DNA from 4 places in the Streptomyces sp. NPDC004732 genome. Region 1 is predicted to be linked to each of the others. Evidence: riboswitches for the same ligand, from Rfam matches in the RefSeq annotation. Region 1 holds a riboswitch; each other region holds the start of a gene.
What was found. Region 1 has a riboswitch for cobalamin ahead of cobN (cobaltochelatase subunit CobN). Riboswitches for the same ligand answer to the same signal wherever they lie in the genome.

Region 1 (3,906 bases):
GATCTCGCAGAGCCAGCCGTCGACGTGCAGCAGGAAGTCGTCGAAGCCGTCGTCGTCCGGGCGGTGCTCGAGACCCAGGTCGTGGTCGAGCTTGGCGGCCTGGATGAGCGTCCAGATCTGCGCGCGGATCGCCGGGAGCTTCGCCGGGTCCATGGAGCTGATCTGGGCGTACTCGTCGAGGAGCTGCTCCAGGCGCGCGATGTCGCCGTAGGAGTCGGCGCGCGCCATCGGCGGCACCAGGTGGTCGATGAGCGTGGCGTGCACACGGCGCTTGGCCTGCGTGCCCTCGCCCGGGTCGTTGACCAGGAAGGGGTAGATCAGGGGCAGGTCGCCGAGCGCGGCGTCGGGGCCGCACGCCGCGGAGAGGCCCGCGTTCTTGCCGGGCAGCCACTCCAGGTTGCCGTGCTTGCCGAGGTGGATCATCGCGTCGGCGCCGAAGCCGTTGTCGGACGCGGGCGCCGCGATCCAGCGGTAGGCGGCCAAGTAGTGGTGCGACGGCGGCAGATCGGGGTCGTGGTAGATCGCGATCGGGTTCTCGCCGAAGCCGCGCGGCGGCTGGATCAGGATGAGGAGGTTCTCGCGGCGCAGGGCCGCGAGCACGATGTCGCCCTCCGGGTCGCCGCCCTGGCCGACGCGGGACCGGTCGAGGAACATCTCGCCGGGCGGCGGGCCCCAGTGCTGCTCGACGGAGTCGCGCAGTTCCTCGGGCAGGGTCGCGTACCACCGCTTGTAGTCGGCGGCGGGGATGCGCACCGGGTTGGCGGCGAGCTGCTCCTCGGTGAGCCAGTCCTGGTCGTGGCCGCCTGCGTCGATGAGCGCGCGGATCAGCTCGTCGCCGTCGCCGGAGACCAGGCCGGGGATGTCGGCCTCGGGGCCGAAGTCGTACCCCTCGGCGCGGAGTCGGCGAAGGAGCTCGACGGCGGATGCCGGGGTGTCCAGGCCGACCGCGTTGCCGATGCGGGAGTGCTTCGTCGGGTACGCGGAAAGCACCAGGGCGATGCGCTTGTCGGCGGCCGGGATGTGCTTGAGGCGCGCGTGGCGCACGGCGATACCGGCGACGCGGGCCGCGCGCTCGGCGTCGGCGACGTACGCGGGCAGACCGTCCTCGTCGATCTCCTTGAAGGAGAAGGGGACCGTGATGAGGCGGCCGTCGAACTCCGGCACCGCGATCTGGCTCGCGGCGTCGAGCGGCGAGACGCCCTCGTCGTTCTCCTGCCAGGCCGAACGCGACCCGGTCAGACAGAGCGCCTGGAGGATCGGCACGTCGAGCCCGGTCAGCGCACCCGCGTCCCACGACTCGTCGTCGCCGCCCGCGGAGGCCTCGGCGGGCTTGGTGCCACCGGCCGCGAGGACCGTCGTCACGATGGTGTCGGCGGCCCGCAGCGCGTCGATCAGCTCGGGCTCGGGGGCGCGCAGCGAGGCCACGTACAGCGGCAGTGCCCGGGCGCCCGCGTCCTCGATCGCGCCGCACAGCGCGTCCACGAACGCGGTGTTGCCGCTCATGTGGTGGGCGCGGTAGTAGAGCACCGCCACGGTCGGGCTGTCAGTGCCTTCGGCGCCGTCGGCGCGGGCCGTGCGCTCCAGCGGGCCCCACGACGGGGCGGGGGCGGGCGGCTCGAAGCCGTGGCCGGTGAGCAGCACGGTGTCGGAGAGGAAGCGGGCCAGCTGCTCCAGGTTCGCGGGGCCGCCGTGCGCCAGGTAGGCGTGCGCCTCGGCGGCGATGCCGACCGGCACGGTCGAGGAGGCCATGAGCTGGGCGTCGGGTGCCTGTTCACCGGTGAGCACGACCACAGGGAGACCGGTGGCGATGAGCTGGTCCAGGCCGTCCTGCCAGGCACGGACGCCGCCGAGGAGACGGACGACGACGAGGTCGACGCCGTCCAGCAGCGCGGGCAGTCCTTCGAGGTCAAGACGGGAGGGGTTGGCGAACCGGTAGTCGACCGGACCCCCCGCCGCGCGGGCGCTGAGCAGGTCGGTGTCGGAGGTCGACAACAGCAGAAGCATGCGGGCGCAGGCCTTCCTCGGGGTGTCCGCGCCCCGGGTGGTCGTATGGACGGCAGGAGTTCCTGGCTCGCCCCACTCGGGTGGGGCTCACAGTGGCGGGACCGCGCCGGATTCACACCGGGCTTCCTCCTTCGGGTCCTGGTGGACCCACGCCGTCGCTGGCGTCGACGGACTTGGTAGCCCGCCGCCTGCATAGTAAGTCCTGCCCACGGTCGGCGGGGCGGCCACCTGCCAGAACGGTCCGTCTCGGGAGGCGACCCGCCGGATCCGCGTGGGTATGCTCGCCGCCATGCCGCCCACCCGAGCATCATCCACAAAACAGGGCGAACCCCCCATACGCGACAGGGGTGACGCCTGCCCCGGAGCCCTCCGCCTGCACCGCGCCGACGACGGCCACCTCGCCCGACTCCGGCTGCCCGCAGGACTTTTGACGACACGTCAGGCCGAGGCGCTGGTCACCGCGGCGGAGCGTCTGGCGGACGGCTGCCTCAGCATCACCTCGCGCGGCAACATCGAGCTGCGGGGCCTCGGCGAGACCTGCGGCGGCGAACTCTCCGCGCTGCTCTCACAAGCGGGCCTGCTCCCCTCCGAGCGGCACGAGCGCATCCGCAACGTCGTGGCGTCACCGCTCGCGGGCATCGACCGACTCGGCCATGGTGACGTGCAGTTGTGGGCCCGTGAGCTGGACGGACTCCTGTGTTCCGAGGAGTGGACCACGGAGCTCTCGGGCCGCTTCCTGTTCGCCCTGGACGACGGGCGAGGGGACGTCGTCGGACTCGGCGGCGATGTGACCTTGATCGCAGAATCGGGCGGGACGGCGGTCGTCCGCGTCGGCGGCCTGGCGTTCCGGATCGCCGGAGCCGACGCCCCCCGCGCCGCGCTCACCGCCGCGGGGGCCTTCCACGCCGCCGCGACCGCCGCGGGCAACGGCGCCTGGCGGGTGGGGGAGCTGCCCCGCGAGCACCGCGTGGACCTCGCAGGAGCACTGGAGCGCGCGGGCATCGACGCCGTGCGCACCGAGCCCTGGACCGTCTCCCGAAGCGCCCCGCAGGCACCCGGGGCGATCGGCGACGCAGTCGTCGTGAGCGCCCCCCTCGGCCGCGTCACCGCCGCCCAGTGGCGGGCCCTCCTGCCGCTGCCCGCCGACGAACTGCGCGTCACACCCTGGCGCGGCTTCGTCGTGCCCGGCTTCGCCGACGGGGCCGCGGCCCGCGAGCGTCTCGCCGTACTCGCCGACGCCGGGCACATCACCGACGCCGCATCGCCCTGGCTGGGCGTCGGCGCCTGCACCGGACGCCCCGGCTGCGCCAAGTCCCTCTCTGACGTACGCGCCGACGCCGTCCCCGGCCTCGGCGGCCTGCCCGTCCACTGGTCCGGCTGCGAACGCCGCTGCGGGCACCCGTGGGGCGACTGGGTCGACGTCCTCGCCACCGGCGACGGGCAGTACGAGGTGACGGTGCGCGTCCCCGGCGAGGACCGGACGCCTCTGACGGACGGCACTCTGACCGAGCAGGTCACCACGGCACGTACCACCACGAAACCAACGGCCACGAGATGAGCGAGAGCACAGTGTTCGACTACGAGAAGGACGGCGCGGCGATCTACCGCGAGTCCTTTGCCACCATCCGCGCGGAGGCGGACCTCCAAGGCCTGCCCGCCGACGTCAGCCAGGTCGCGGTCCGGATGATCCACGCCTGCGGGATGGTCGACCTCGTGCGCGACCTCTCCTACAGCCCGCGCGTGATCGCCGACGCCCGCAAGGCGCTGCGCGACGGCGCGCCGATCCTCTGCGACGCGAACATGGTCGCGAGCGGCGTCACGCGCAAGCGGCTGCCCGCCGACAACGAAGTGATCTGCACCCTCGCCGACCCGTCCGTGCCCGACCTCGCGGCCCGGCTCGGC
Region 2 (3,906 bases), on a different contig from region 1:
GCCGCGTCCCACACCATCATCGCGGCGAGGGCCTGCACCATCACGCTGGACGTGTAGGGGGTGCCGTTCTCGGAGCTGATGACGCGGGCGATCTCCTCGTGGCGCACCGCGAATCCGTCCTTGATCTTCGCGATGATCTCGATGCGTTCGTCCAGGGTCATCCGCGGCCAGGGACCGTGCTCGAAGGCCTTGCGGGCGGCGGCGACGGCGCGGTCCACGTCGGCGGGCGCCGCGTGCGGCACCCGGGCGAAGACCTCTCCGGTGTGCGGAGAGACGACGTCGATGACGTCCTTTCCGAGCGGGTCGACCAACTCCCCGCCGATGAACAGCTGTCCGTGTTCCACGAGCTCGGTCATGGCTGACTGCCTCCTGCGGAGCGCTTCCCGACGCGGTTTCCCGACCCGGTTTCCTGACACGGTTTCAGAACTGATACCAGTTCTAGTTCGTGGAGTCCACGGACGGAAGGGGTAACACAGCCTCCAGACAGTCGACTTGGGCGACTATTGGAACTAGTTCTAGTTATAGTGGTGGCACCCGGCGAACAGAGACGAGGCCCTCATGACCCCGCAGGTGACGGACCCGCCGGTGATCGAGCACGGCGGCGGCGTCTGGAGCATCAAGGTCCCGATCCCCGACAACCCCCTCGGCTTCACCCTCGTCCACCTCCTGGACACCGACGCGGGACCGGTCCTCGTCGACACCGGCTGGGACGACCCGACGTCCTGGGACACCCTCACCGCCGGGCTCGCCACCTGCGGCGTCGCGGTCGCCGACGTGCACGGCGTCGTCATCACGCACCACCACCCCGACCACCACGGCCTCTCCGGCAAGGTCCGGGACGCCTCGGGGGCGTGGCTCGCCATGCACGACGCGGACGCGTCCGTGGTCCGCCGCACCCGCTCGAACCCGCCGGACCGCTGGTACGCGTACCTGGTGGACAAGCTCACCGCCGCAGGCGCGCCCGCCGACCACCTCGCCCCGCTGGTCCTGGCCCGCGACGAGGGCCGTCCCCGCAAGCTCCCCGGCCTCGCCCCCGCCCTCCCCGACCGCTCCATCACCCCCGGCGAGCTCCTCGCCCTGCCCGGCCGCCGCCTGCGCGCGATCTGGACCCCCGGCCACACGCCGGGCCACGTCTGCCTCCATCTGGAGGAGGACCACCCGGCGGGCCTGCGCGGCAACGGCCGCCTCTTCTCCGGCGACCACCTGCTGCCCGGCATCACCCCGCACATCGGCCTGTACGAGGACCCCGATTCGGAGACCGTCACCGATCCCCTCGGCGACTACCTGGACTCCCTGGAACGCGTCGGCCGCCTCGGCCCCGCGGAGGTCCTGCCCGCCCACCAGCGCACGTTCACCGACGCGCCCGCCCGCGTCCACGAGCTCCTGACCCACCACGAGGAGCGCCTGACCGGACTCCGCACCCTGCTCGCCGAGCCCCTCACCCCCTGGCAGATCGCCGAGCGCATGGAGTGGAACCGCCCCTGGGCCGAGATCCCCTACGGCTCGCGCACCATCGCCGTCTCGGAGGCCGAGGCCCATGTGCGGCGCCTGGTCAAGCTGGGGCGCGCGGAGGCCGTGCCGGGCAGCGACCCGGTCACGTTCGTGGCGGTGTGACCCGGGAGGTGCGCGGACCGGCCGGTAGAGTGAGCGCGTCGTCCTCACGTCCGCCAAGGGGGAAGCCGGTGCGAATCCGGCGCTGACCCGCAGCCGTGTACGGGCCCCGACCTTCGGGACCCGTGAGCCGGAATGCCCGGCGCGGAACGTGACCGGCTCGCTTCATCGGGGCCCCCGATGAGCGGCACCGTCGAGGTATACGGAGCCGGAGCCGCCCGGTAGCCGTGCTCGCATGGTCCGTGCCGCCCCGCTCCCCGCAGGGAGAGGCAACCCGCCGCATCATGAACGTTCGTCGCAGCGCAGCGGTTCTGGCCGCCGTCGCCGTGTTCGGCCCGGCCGCAGCACCGGTCGCCTTCGCGGACGACACGCCGTCGCCCTCGGCCGCGCTCCCCTCGGGCCTCTACGGCAAGACCGACCCCAAGTTCGACGGTGTCTTCCGCCAGTCGTACGCCCTGCTCGCCCAGGACACCGAGGGCGTCAAGCCCGCCGCGAAGGCGGTGGACTGGCTCACCGGCCAGCAGTGCGCGAGCGGCGGCTTCGCGGCGTACCGCGCGGACGCCACCGAGCCCTGCAACTCCAAGACGGCGGTCGACAGCAACTCCACCGCCGCCGCCGTGCAGGCCCTCGCCGCGCTCGGCAAGCAGGACAAGACGGTCAAGAAGAGCGTCGACTGGCTGAAGTCCGTACAGAACAAGGACGGCGGCTGGGGCTACAACCCGGGGCTGCCCAGCGACGCGAACTCCACCGGCATCGTGGTCGGCGCGCTCGTCGCGGCGGGCCAGAACCCGGCGGCGATGAAGTCCCAGGACGGCAAGTCCGCCTACGACGCGCTGCCGAAGCTCGCCATGGACTGCGACAAGGACGGCGGCGCGTTCGGCCTCGCCGACGCCAAGTCCGGCAAGCTCTCGCCGAACGCCGACGCCACCGCCGCCGGTGTGCTCGGCAGCCTCGGCAAGGGCCTCGTCGTCTCCGCCCCCAAGAAGTCCGAGACCGCCGCGCCCAAGTGCGCGAAGCCGGACACCGCCGCGCAGGCCGCGGGCAACGGCGTGGGCTATCTGCTCGACACCCTCGGCAAGACCGACGACCACCTGATGTCGTCGATGCCGGGCTCCACGGACCAGCCGGACTTCGGCAACACCGCCGACTCCGTGCTCGCCCTCGCCGCCGCCGGGCAGAGCGAGCGGGCCGAGGCGTCCGCCGACTGGCTCGCGAAGAACTCCGCGGACTGGGCGAAGCAGTCGGGCCCCGCCGCCTACTCCCAGCTGATCTTCGCCGCGCACGCGGCAGGCATGGACCCGCGCGACTTCGGCGGCGCCGACCTCGTCAAGCAGCTGAACGCCACGGGCCCGGCCCCGGAGACCGCGTCGAAGTCCCCGTCCGCGTCGGACGCGGACGAGAAGGACGACGACGGCGGCGTCAGCGTCTGGTGGATCATCGGCGTCGGCATGGTCGCGGGCATCGGCATCGGCTTCCTGTACAGCGGCAACCGCAAGAAGAAGCAGTGACACGGGGCCGTGTGCGGCGCGGGCGCCCGGTGGTCGTGGCGTTCCTCGCCGCGCTGCTGTGCGCCCTCGCCGCCGCGCCCGCCCAGGCCGCCGGTTACCGCTACTGGTCGTTCTGGGAGCGGGACGGCGAGCAGTGGACGTACGCCACCCAGGGGCCCGGCACCGCGACCCCCGAGGACGGCGACGTGCAGGGCTTCCGCTTCTCGGTCTCCGACGACTCGAAGGACTCCGCGAAGCCCCGCGGCCCCGCCGACTTCGCGGACCTCTGCAAGGACACCCCGGCGAAGGACGGCCAGAAGCGCGTCGGCCTCGTCGTCGACTTCGGCACGGCGGGCGACGCCCCCGGCGGCGAGCGGCCGCCGAAGCCGCGCACCGCCTGCGCGCAGGTCGCCGAGGACGCCACCAGCGCGGAGGCCCTCGCCGCCGTCGCCAAGCCGCTGCGCTACGACAACAAGGCGCTGCTGTGCGCCATCGACGGCTATCCGAAGTCGGGCTGCGGCGAGCAGGTCTCCGGCGACGGGGACCCGAGCGGCAAGAAGACCGCGACCACCGACGCGCAGGCGGACCCCGACAACGGTGACGGCGACGGCGGGCCCTCGGTCGGTCTGATCGCCGGGATCGCCGCCGTCGCGCTGCTCGGCGGTGCCGGGATCTGGCAGGCCCGGCGTCGCCGCGGCTGACGCGGGGCCCTGACCAGAGGCGACACGACGACACCACGCCACCACGCCACCACGACGCGACGACACGGACAGCACCATGACGGACCACGGCAACGGCGCGCCCGCCC
Region 3 (3,906 bases), on a different contig from region 1:
CGGAGATGCCGCCGGGCCCTTCCTCGCCGGTGCGCGCCATGACGACGTACACGTTCGAGGTGCCCGCTCCGGAGATGAACTGCTTGACGCCGGTCAGGACGTACGCGTCACCGTCGCGTTCGGCGCGGGTCGTCAGGGCCGCGGCGTCCGATCCTGCGCCCGGCTCGGTGAGGCAGTAGCTGCCCAGTGACGCGGCGCTGCACAGGTCCGGCAGCCAGCGGGCGCGCTGGTGCTCGTCGCCGTACCGGTCGATCATCCAGGCGACCATGTTGTGGATGGAGAGGTATCCGGCGATGGAGGGGCAGCCGGTGGCGAGGGCCTCGAAGACGAGGGTCCCGTCGGTGCGACTCAGGCCCGAACCGCCGTGCTCCTCGCGTACGTAGACACCGCCGAGGCCCAGTTCGGCGGCCTTGCGGAGCACGTCCACGGGGAAGTGCTTGTCGCGGTCCCATGCGACGGCGTGCGGTGCGAGGTGTTCCTCGGCGAAGTCGAGCGTCACCTCGGCCAGTGCGAGCTGGTCCTTGGTGAGGGCCGTGGCCATCGTGGTCATCGCCGTCATCCCATCGTCGGGATGGTGAAGTTCGCGCCTTCCCTGGCTCCGGAGGGCCAGCGCGAGGTGACGGTCTTGGTGCGGGTGTAGAAGCGGACGGCGTCGGGGCCGTGCTGGTTCAGGTCGCCGAAGCCGGACCGCTTCCAGCCGCCGAAGGTGTGGTACGCCACCGGGACGGGGATCGGCACGTTGACGCCGACCATGCCCGCGCCGACGCGGCGGGTGAAGTCGCGGGCGGTGTCGCCGTCCCTGGTGAAGATCGCGACGCCGTTGCCGTAGGGGTGTTCGCTGGGCAGGCGCAGGGCTGCCTCGTAGTCCGCGGCGCGGGCCACGCACAGCACCGGGCCGAAGATCTCCTCGCGGTAGATCCGCATGCGCGGCGAGACGCGGTCGAAGAGGGTGGCTCCGGCGAAGAAGCCGTTCTCGTGTCCGGGCAGGGTGAAGTCGCGTCCGTCCACGACGAGTTCGGCGCCTTCGTTGACGCCGATGTCCACGTAGCGGCGGACCCGGTCGAGGGCGTCCCGGCTCACCAGCGGCCCGAAGTCGGCCTCCGGGTCGTCGGACCGTCCGATGCGCAGCTCGGCGACGCGTTCCTTGAGCCGGGTGACAAGCGCGTCGGCGGTCTCCTCGCCGACGGGGACGGCGACCGCGATGGCCATGCAGCGCTCCCCCGCCGAGCCGTACCCGGCGCCGATGAGGGCGTCCACGGCCTGGTCGAGGTCGGCGTCCGGCATCACAATCATGTGGTTCTTGGCGCCGCCGAAGCACTGGGCGCGCTTGCCGTGCGCGGCGGCGGTGGCGTAGATGTGCGCGGCGATCTGGGTGGACCCGACGAAGCCGAGCGCCTGGACGCGCGAGTCCTCCAGGAGGGTGTCCACCGCCTCCTTGCCGCCGTTGACGACGTTCAGGACACCGGGCGGCAGGCCCGCCTCCAGGAACAGCTCGGCGAGCCGGAGCGGCACGGAGGGCGCGCGTTCGGACGGCTTGAGGATGAAGGAGTTGCCGCAGGCCAGCGCAGGGGCCGCCTTCCACAGCGGGATCATCGCGGGGAAGTTGAACGGGGTGATGCCCGCGGTGACGCCGAGCGGTACCCGCAGGGAGTGCACGTCGATGCCGGTGCCTGCGTTGTCGGTGAACTCCCCCTTCTGCAGGTGCGGGATGCCCGCGGCGAACTCCACCACCTCAAGACCGCGTTGCAGGTCGCCGTGGGCGTCGGCGACGGTCTTCCCGTGCTCGCCGGAGAGCGTCCGGGCCAGCGACTCCCGCTCCCCTTCGACGAGTTGCAGGAACCGCAGCATCACGCGGGCGCGCCGCTGCGGATTCCACTCGCCCCATTCGCGCTGGGCGGACTCGGCATCGGCGATCGCCGCGGTCGTTTCCGCCCGCCCGGCGAGCGGCACCTGGGCTTGTACGGAGCCGGAGTTGGGGTCGTACACGTCGGCGAAGAGCCCCGACGTCCCGGGGACGTGCTTGCCGCCGATGAAATGTGTCAGTTCACGGACCATGAGAGCCTGCTCTCGTCAGGTGAGTCCGGGGATGGCACGGCAGGCCGACGGCGCCACCGGGTGAGGTGGGCGGGCGGTTCTGTCGTGGGACGCGAAGGCCTAAGAGCCGTCGTGGAGTCGAGCGCCGGCCGGGGCCGTCGCTCGCTTCGCCGGTTCACCTGGGTCGTGGGTACGGACCGGTGCCATGCGTGTCTGCTCCATCCTCGTGGACAACACGGAACACCCCACGGCCGGTATCCTGACTCCCGGATCAGCGCGCGCTCTCCCGCCTTCCCGACGGAACTTCTCCGTCAGTGGCGTATCGCTCGGCGAGAACGCACTCCCCGGTCACAGTGGCGGGACCGCGCCGGATTCACACCGGCTTCCCTGCACCGCGGGCTATGGTCACGAAGATATAGTTGGACGTCCTAGTAAGTCCACCCCCACCTTTCGGCGACGGCGGCGGTTTCGTCGCGAAGGCGGCCTGCGCGACGCTCACTGACCGCCCTTCAGCTTGATGATCTTCCCGTTCTCGTCGAGCGTGTGATCGCTCCAGTACGTGTCCCACTTGTCCCCGACGTGCTCGGGGACCTTCCCCTCCGGGTAGCGGGCATAGCCCTTCGGCGGCTCTTCCCCGTCGGGCTGGCATGCGGACCCGCTGCTGCCCACCCGCAGAACGGGATACTCGCCGCCACCGCAGGTCGCGTCCTCCATGGAACAGCCGGTCAGCGCCGCGGCCGCCGCCGCTCCCGCCAGCGCGAGCCCCACGAGGGATCGCGCCGACCGGCCACCGGAGACGCGGGACGCCGGGCGAACTCGGATGCTGCTGAGCACAGTTCTTTCCTCTCATCGACCTGTGCGTCCAGCTTGCGCGAGCGGTGGGGTGCGGATCATGAGTACGAGTACTCAGACGGCCTGTGCGCCCTACTTGATCACACCCGTCGACCACTGCTCGTCGTTTACTGCTCGCCGTTTACTGCTCGTCGTCTGCGGTGAGCCGTTCGGTGATCGCCGTCGTGACCGTCTCGTACAACTCGGCGGACGTGAAGCCGAGACTGCGCAGGAGGTGCTCGGTCCCGATGGAGTCGTGCTTCTGCGTCCTGGCGGCCTCCTGGGCCAGCACGATCCCGTGCCGGTTCAGCTCGGTCCATAGAGTGCGGCGATCTCGGCGGCGCGGTCGTGCAGGGAGGTGCGCAGCCACTGCGGGGCCAGGACTTCCGCGAGCGTGGAGAGCTGCCAGAGGGCCCAGGTGGCGTGCCGGGCATCCTGGAAGACCACGCTCAGCCGCAACCAGCCGTCCGCGTCGGCTCCCCTGTCTGCTTCGGCTCCCCTATGTGCCTCGGCTTCTTCGTCTCCTTCGTCGAAGACCGCCAGCGCGGTGCCCACCAGGTCCTTCCGTCCCGCCGGGTCCACCCGTACCCGCACGGTGACTTGGTCGCCGCCGCCGTTCCGGAACCGTGTGTTGCGCTCCTGCCAGGCCCGGTCCAGGTCGACCGCGGCCGGTCGCTGCGCGGGTTCACCGAGCGCCTCGGCACCCAGCACCCGGGACAGCCGGTAGGTGCGGTCGGCGCCGGCGCGCGTGGCCAGCAAATAGCCCTGGTTGCGGACGGTGACCAGGCCGATCGGGTCCACCGTGCGCCATTCCGGGGGCCGCCCCGGAGGCGCGTAGTGGATGCGCAGCTTCTGTCCGGCGAGGACCGCGCGCCGGACCTGCGCCACAGTCGCGTCGGGCACCTCCTCGGCTTCCACGCGCCGCGCGAGGAGGTCCAGCTCCGGGTCGATGAGCAGTCGCTGGGCCGCCCCTGCCGCAGTGCCGCGGAGGTCTTCGGGCAGCGCGTCGAACACCTTGAGCATGGCCGAGGCGAGCGCCGA
Region 4 (3,906 bases), on a different contig from region 1:
GTCGTCACCAAGATCCTGATCCCGGCCGTCGCGGCCCCGCTCGTGGCGGGCATCGCCGCGACGCTGGCCACGCGCCTGACGTACCGCATCGGCCGCAACACGGACCAGAAGTCCACCGCCAAGGGCTACCGCGCGGGTCAGATCGCCTCCGCCGGTCTCGTCTCGCTGGCGCACGGCACGAACGACGCGCAGAAGACCATGGGCATCATCACGCTCGCCCTCATCACGGGCGGCGTCCTGAACCCCGGTGCCAACCCCCCGATGTGGGTCATCGTCTCGGCCGGTATCGCCATCGCGCTCGGTACCTACCTCGGCGGCTGGCGCATCATCCGCACGATGGGCAAGGGCCTGACCGACCTCGCGCCGCAGCAGGGCTTCGCCGCCCAGACCAGCGCCGCGACGGCGATCCTCGCCTCCTCGCACATCGGCTTCTCGCTCTCCACCACCCAGGTCTGCTCCGGCGCCGTGATGGGCGCGGGCCTCGGCCGCAAGGGCGGCGTCGTCCGCTGGTCGACCGCGACCCGGATGTTCGTCGCGTGGGGCCTGACCCTGCCGGCCGCCGGTCTGGTCGGCGCGGGCGCCGAGTTCCTCACCAAGCAAGGCCCCTGGGGCATCGCGGTCACCGCCGCGCTGCTCGTCGGCGGCTCGGCCGTGATCTGGGTGCTCTCGCGGCGCAACGCCATCGACCACACCAACGTCACCGACGACGAGATCCGCCCGGCCGACGAGACCACGGGCGCCGAGCCCGCGGGCGTCGTGACCACTGCGATCGCCGCCGTCACGCCGCCCCCCACGGGCACCCTGGCCGCCTCGACCGTCGCGGACGAGTCCGTCAAGGCCGGAGTCACGGCCCCGACCACAACCACGACCGGCGCCATGGCGGACCCCGCCCGGCCCGCGACGGTGTAAGGACAGATCAGCATGAGCATCGACTGGGCAGCTCTCGGCTCCGTCTTCGGAGTCAGCCTCGCGGTGACGGTGGCCCTGGTGGGCCTGTTCACGCTCGGCATCGTCGGCCTCTCCCAGCAGGACAAGGCGGCCACCGCTACGGCTGGGGGGCGCCCGGCGACGATGGCGCGCACCGGCGCGTACGCCTGCTTCGCGCTGTGCGCGGCGGCCGTGGCGTACGGGATCTATCTGATCGTCGCCTGACGGCAGCCGACCCCCGGTCGGCAACGGCGTTCCCGGATGGGGCGCGGAGCGTACGAAACGCTCCGCGCCCCACTCGTGTGTCGGGACCCCCGTGTGGGCCCCAACACACTCTCCCGCCGCAGGTCAACGGCGAGTTGACGGGCGTTCGGGGACCGTGGTGGACTGCCGGGGCCAACTACGGCGGCAGAAGAGGAAGCCGGTGCGAATCCGGCGCGGTCCCGCCACTGTCACCGGGGAGAACCCTCCCCGTGAGCCAGGAACTCTCGCCACCGATCACGTCGAACCAGGGCGCGGACACCCTGAGTGAGGACATATCGCCATGCGCGGCCGCCCGGTGCCGGTTCCCTCCCTGAGTACGAGTCCTCTCCTCAGCGCGACGGCGGGCTGAGCCCATGAGTGCCGATCGCGACTTCGCGTACGGCGCCGCCGCCGGATTCCTCGGTGACCTGCTGCTCGGCGATCCCCGCAGGGGCCACCCGGTCGCCGCGTTCGGGCGGGCGGCGGGCGCCGTCGAGCGGGTGCTGTGGCGGGACCACCGCGGGTGGGGCGCGCTGCACACCCTGGTCTGCGCCGGGGGCGCGGCGGGTGCCGCCGCGCTCACTTCCGCTCTCGTACGCCGCTCAAGCGCGAAGCGTGCCGGATCCGTGGCGCTGACCGCCGCCGCGACCTGGGCCGTGCTCGGCGGGACCTCGCTCGGACGCGAGGCGCGGGCCGTCGGCGGGGCGCTGGAGGCCGGTGACATCGAGGTCGCCAGGGAGCGGCTGCCCCATCTGTGCGGGCGGGACCCGCAGGCGCTGGACGCCGACGGCATCGCGCGGGCCGTCGTGGAGTCCGTCGCGGAGAACACCTCAGACGCCGTGGTGGGAGCGCTCGTGTGGGGCGCCGTCGGCGGGGTGCCGGGACTCGTCGCCTTCCGTGCCGTGAACACCCTCGACGCGATGGTCGGGCACAAGTCCGCGCGCTACCGGCGCTACGGATGGGCCTCGGCGCGGCTCGACGACGTCTTCGGCTGGCCCGGCGCGCGGCTCACCGCCGCGCTGGCCGTGCTCGCTGGGGACTCGCCCTCGGGGGCGGTGCGGGCATGGCGTTCCGATGCCGCGAAACACCCGAGTCCCAACGCGGGGCCCGTCGAGGCCGCCTTCGCGGGGGCTTTGGGCGTACGCCTCGGGGGGACCCTCTCGTACGCGGGACGGGTCGAGCACCGGCCCGTGCTCAACGCGGACGGGCACGACGTGCGCGTGGCGGACATCGAGCGGGCGGTGAAGCTCTCCCGGCGCGTGGGCCTGCTGGCCCTCGGCGTCGCGGCCGCCGCCCGGCTGACGTCCGGCAGGTCCAGCAGATCCAGTAAGCCAGGGAGAGCCTCGTGAGCGGTGGACTGCTCGTCGCCGGAACCACCTCGGACGCCGGGAAGAGCGTCGTCACCGCGGGCATCTGCCGGTGGCTGACCCGCAAGGGTGTCTCCGTCGCGCCCTTCAAGGCGCAGAACATGTCCCTCAACTCCTTCGTCACCCGCGAAGGCGCCGAGATCGGGCGGGCGCAGGCCATGCAGGCGCAGGCCGCCCGCGTCGAGCCGACCGCGCTGATGAACCCCGTGCTGCTCAAGCCGGGCGGCGACCGCTCCAGCCAGGTCGTCCTGATGGGCAAACCGGTCGGCGAGATGAGCGCGCGCGGCTACCACGGGGGGCGCCAGGCGGCGCTGCTCGACACCGTCGTGGGTTGCCTGGAGGAGCTCCGGTCCACCTACGACGCCGTGATCTGCGAGGGCGCAGGCAGCCCCGCCGAGATCAACCTGCGGCGCACCGACATCGTGAACATGGGCATAGCGCGCGCCGCCCGCTTTCCCGTCCTGGTGGTCGGGGACATCGACAGGGGCGGGGTGTTCGCGTCGTTCTTCGGGACGACGGCGCTGCTCAGCGCCGAGGACCAGGAGCTGGTCGCCGGATACCTGGTCAACAAGTTCCGCGGCGACGTCTCCCTCCTCGAACCCGGCCTCGACATGCTGCTCGACCTCACCGGGCGGCGCACGTACGGCGTGCTGCCGTTCCAGCACGGGCTCGGCATCGACGAGGAGGACGGCCTGCGGGTGTCCCTGCGGGGCGCCGTCCGGGAGTCCGTGGTGGCCCCGCCGGTCGGCGAGGACGTGCTGCGGGTCGCCGTCTGCGCCGTGCCGCTGATGTCCAACTTCACGGACGTGGACGCGCTGGCCGCGGAGCCCGGCGTCGTCGTGCGGTTCGTGGACCGCGCCGAGGAACTCGTCGACGCCGACCTGGTCGTGGTGCCGGGCACCCGCGGCACCGTGCGCGCCCTGCAGTGGCTGCGCGAGCGCGGCCTCGCGGACGCCCTAGCGCGCCGCGCCGCCGAGGGGCGGCCCGTGCTCGGCATCTGCGGCGGCTTCCAGGTCCTCGGCGAGCACATCGAGGACGACGTCGAGTCGCGGGCCGGGTCCGTCGACGGGCTCGGGCTGCTGCCGGTGCGGGTGCGGTTCGCCCGCGAGAAGACCCTCGCCCGGCCGGTGGGCGAGGCCCTCGGCGAGCCCGTCGAGGGGTACGAGATCCACCACGGCGTGGCCGAAGTGGCGGGCGGCGAGCCCTTCCTCGACGGCTGCCGGGTCGGCGAGGTGTGGGGCACGCACTGGCACGGGTCGCTGGAGAGCGACGCGTTCCGGCGCCGGTTCCTCACCGAGGTCGCCCGCGCGGCCGGACGCCGCTTCGTGCCCGCCCCCGACACCAGCTTCGGCACGCTCCGCGAGGAGCA

Region 2: linked by a shared signal. The riboswitch ahead of ABZV77_RS26815 (prenyltransferase/squalene oxidase repeat-containing protein) and the one ahead of cobN (cobaltochelatase subunit CobN) in region 1 are both predicted to bind cobalamin.
Region 3: linked by a shared signal. The riboswitch ahead of ABZV77_RS13655 (CoA-acylating methylmalonate-semialdehyde dehydrogenase) and the one ahead of cobN (cobaltochelatase subunit CobN) in region 1 are both predicted to bind cobalamin.
Region 4: linked by a shared signal. The riboswitch ahead of ABZV77_RS32080 (cobalamin biosynthesis protein) and the one ahead of cobN (cobaltochelatase subunit CobN) in region 1 are both predicted to bind cobalamin.

What each region holds. Positions count from the first base shown of each region.
Region 1 covers NZ_JBEXJR010000001.1:819,952-823,857, reverse strand. Annotated here, with positions in the region: gene cobN (cobaltochelatase subunit CobN) at 1-2,004, opposite strand, end outside; cobalamin riboswitch at 2,038-2,176, opposite strand; gene ABZV77_RS03385 (cobalamin biosynthesis protein CobG) at 2,282-3,562, shown strand; gene ABZV77_RS03380 (precorrin-8X methylmutase) at 3,559-3,906, shown strand, end outside.
Region 2 covers NZ_JBEXJR010000009.1:44,181-48,086, forward strand. Annotated here, with positions in the region: gene ABZV77_RS26805 (aldehyde dehydrogenase) at 1-356, opposite strand, end outside; gene ABZV77_RS26810 (MBL fold metallo-hydrolase) at 559-1,614, shown strand; cobalamin riboswitch at 1,639-1,773, shown strand; gene ABZV77_RS26815 (prenyltransferase/squalene oxidase repeat-containing protein) at 1,896-3,119, shown strand; gene ABZV77_RS26820 (SCO2322 family protein) at 3,116-3,799, shown strand; gene ABZV77_RS26825 (energy-coupling factor transporter transmembrane component T) at 3,876-3,906, shown strand, end outside.
Region 3 covers NZ_JBEXJR010000004.1:306,823-310,728, reverse strand. Annotated here, with positions in the region: gene ABZV77_RS13660 (acyl-CoA dehydrogenase family protein) at 1-550, opposite strand, end outside; gene ABZV77_RS13655 (CoA-acylating methylmalonate-semialdehyde dehydrogenase) at 556-2,055, opposite strand; cobalamin riboswitch at 2,266-2,453, opposite strand; gene ABZV77_RS13650 (hypothetical protein) at 2,530-2,802, opposite strand; gene ABZV77_RS13645 (Clp protease N-terminal domain-containing protein) at 3,008-3,157, opposite strand; gene ABZV77_RS13640 (WYL domain-containing protein) at 3,172-3,906, opposite strand, start outside.
Region 4 covers NZ_JBEXJR010000011.1:339,552-343,457, reverse strand. Annotated here, with positions in the region: gene ABZV77_RS32090 (inorganic phosphate transporter) at 1-909, shown strand, start outside; gene ABZV77_RS32085 (hypothetical protein) at 922-1,152, shown strand; cobalamin riboswitch at 1,302-1,435, shown strand; gene ABZV77_RS32080 (cobalamin biosynthesis protein) at 1,545-2,519, shown strand; gene ABZV77_RS32075 (cobyric acid synthase) at 2,516-3,906, shown strand, end outside.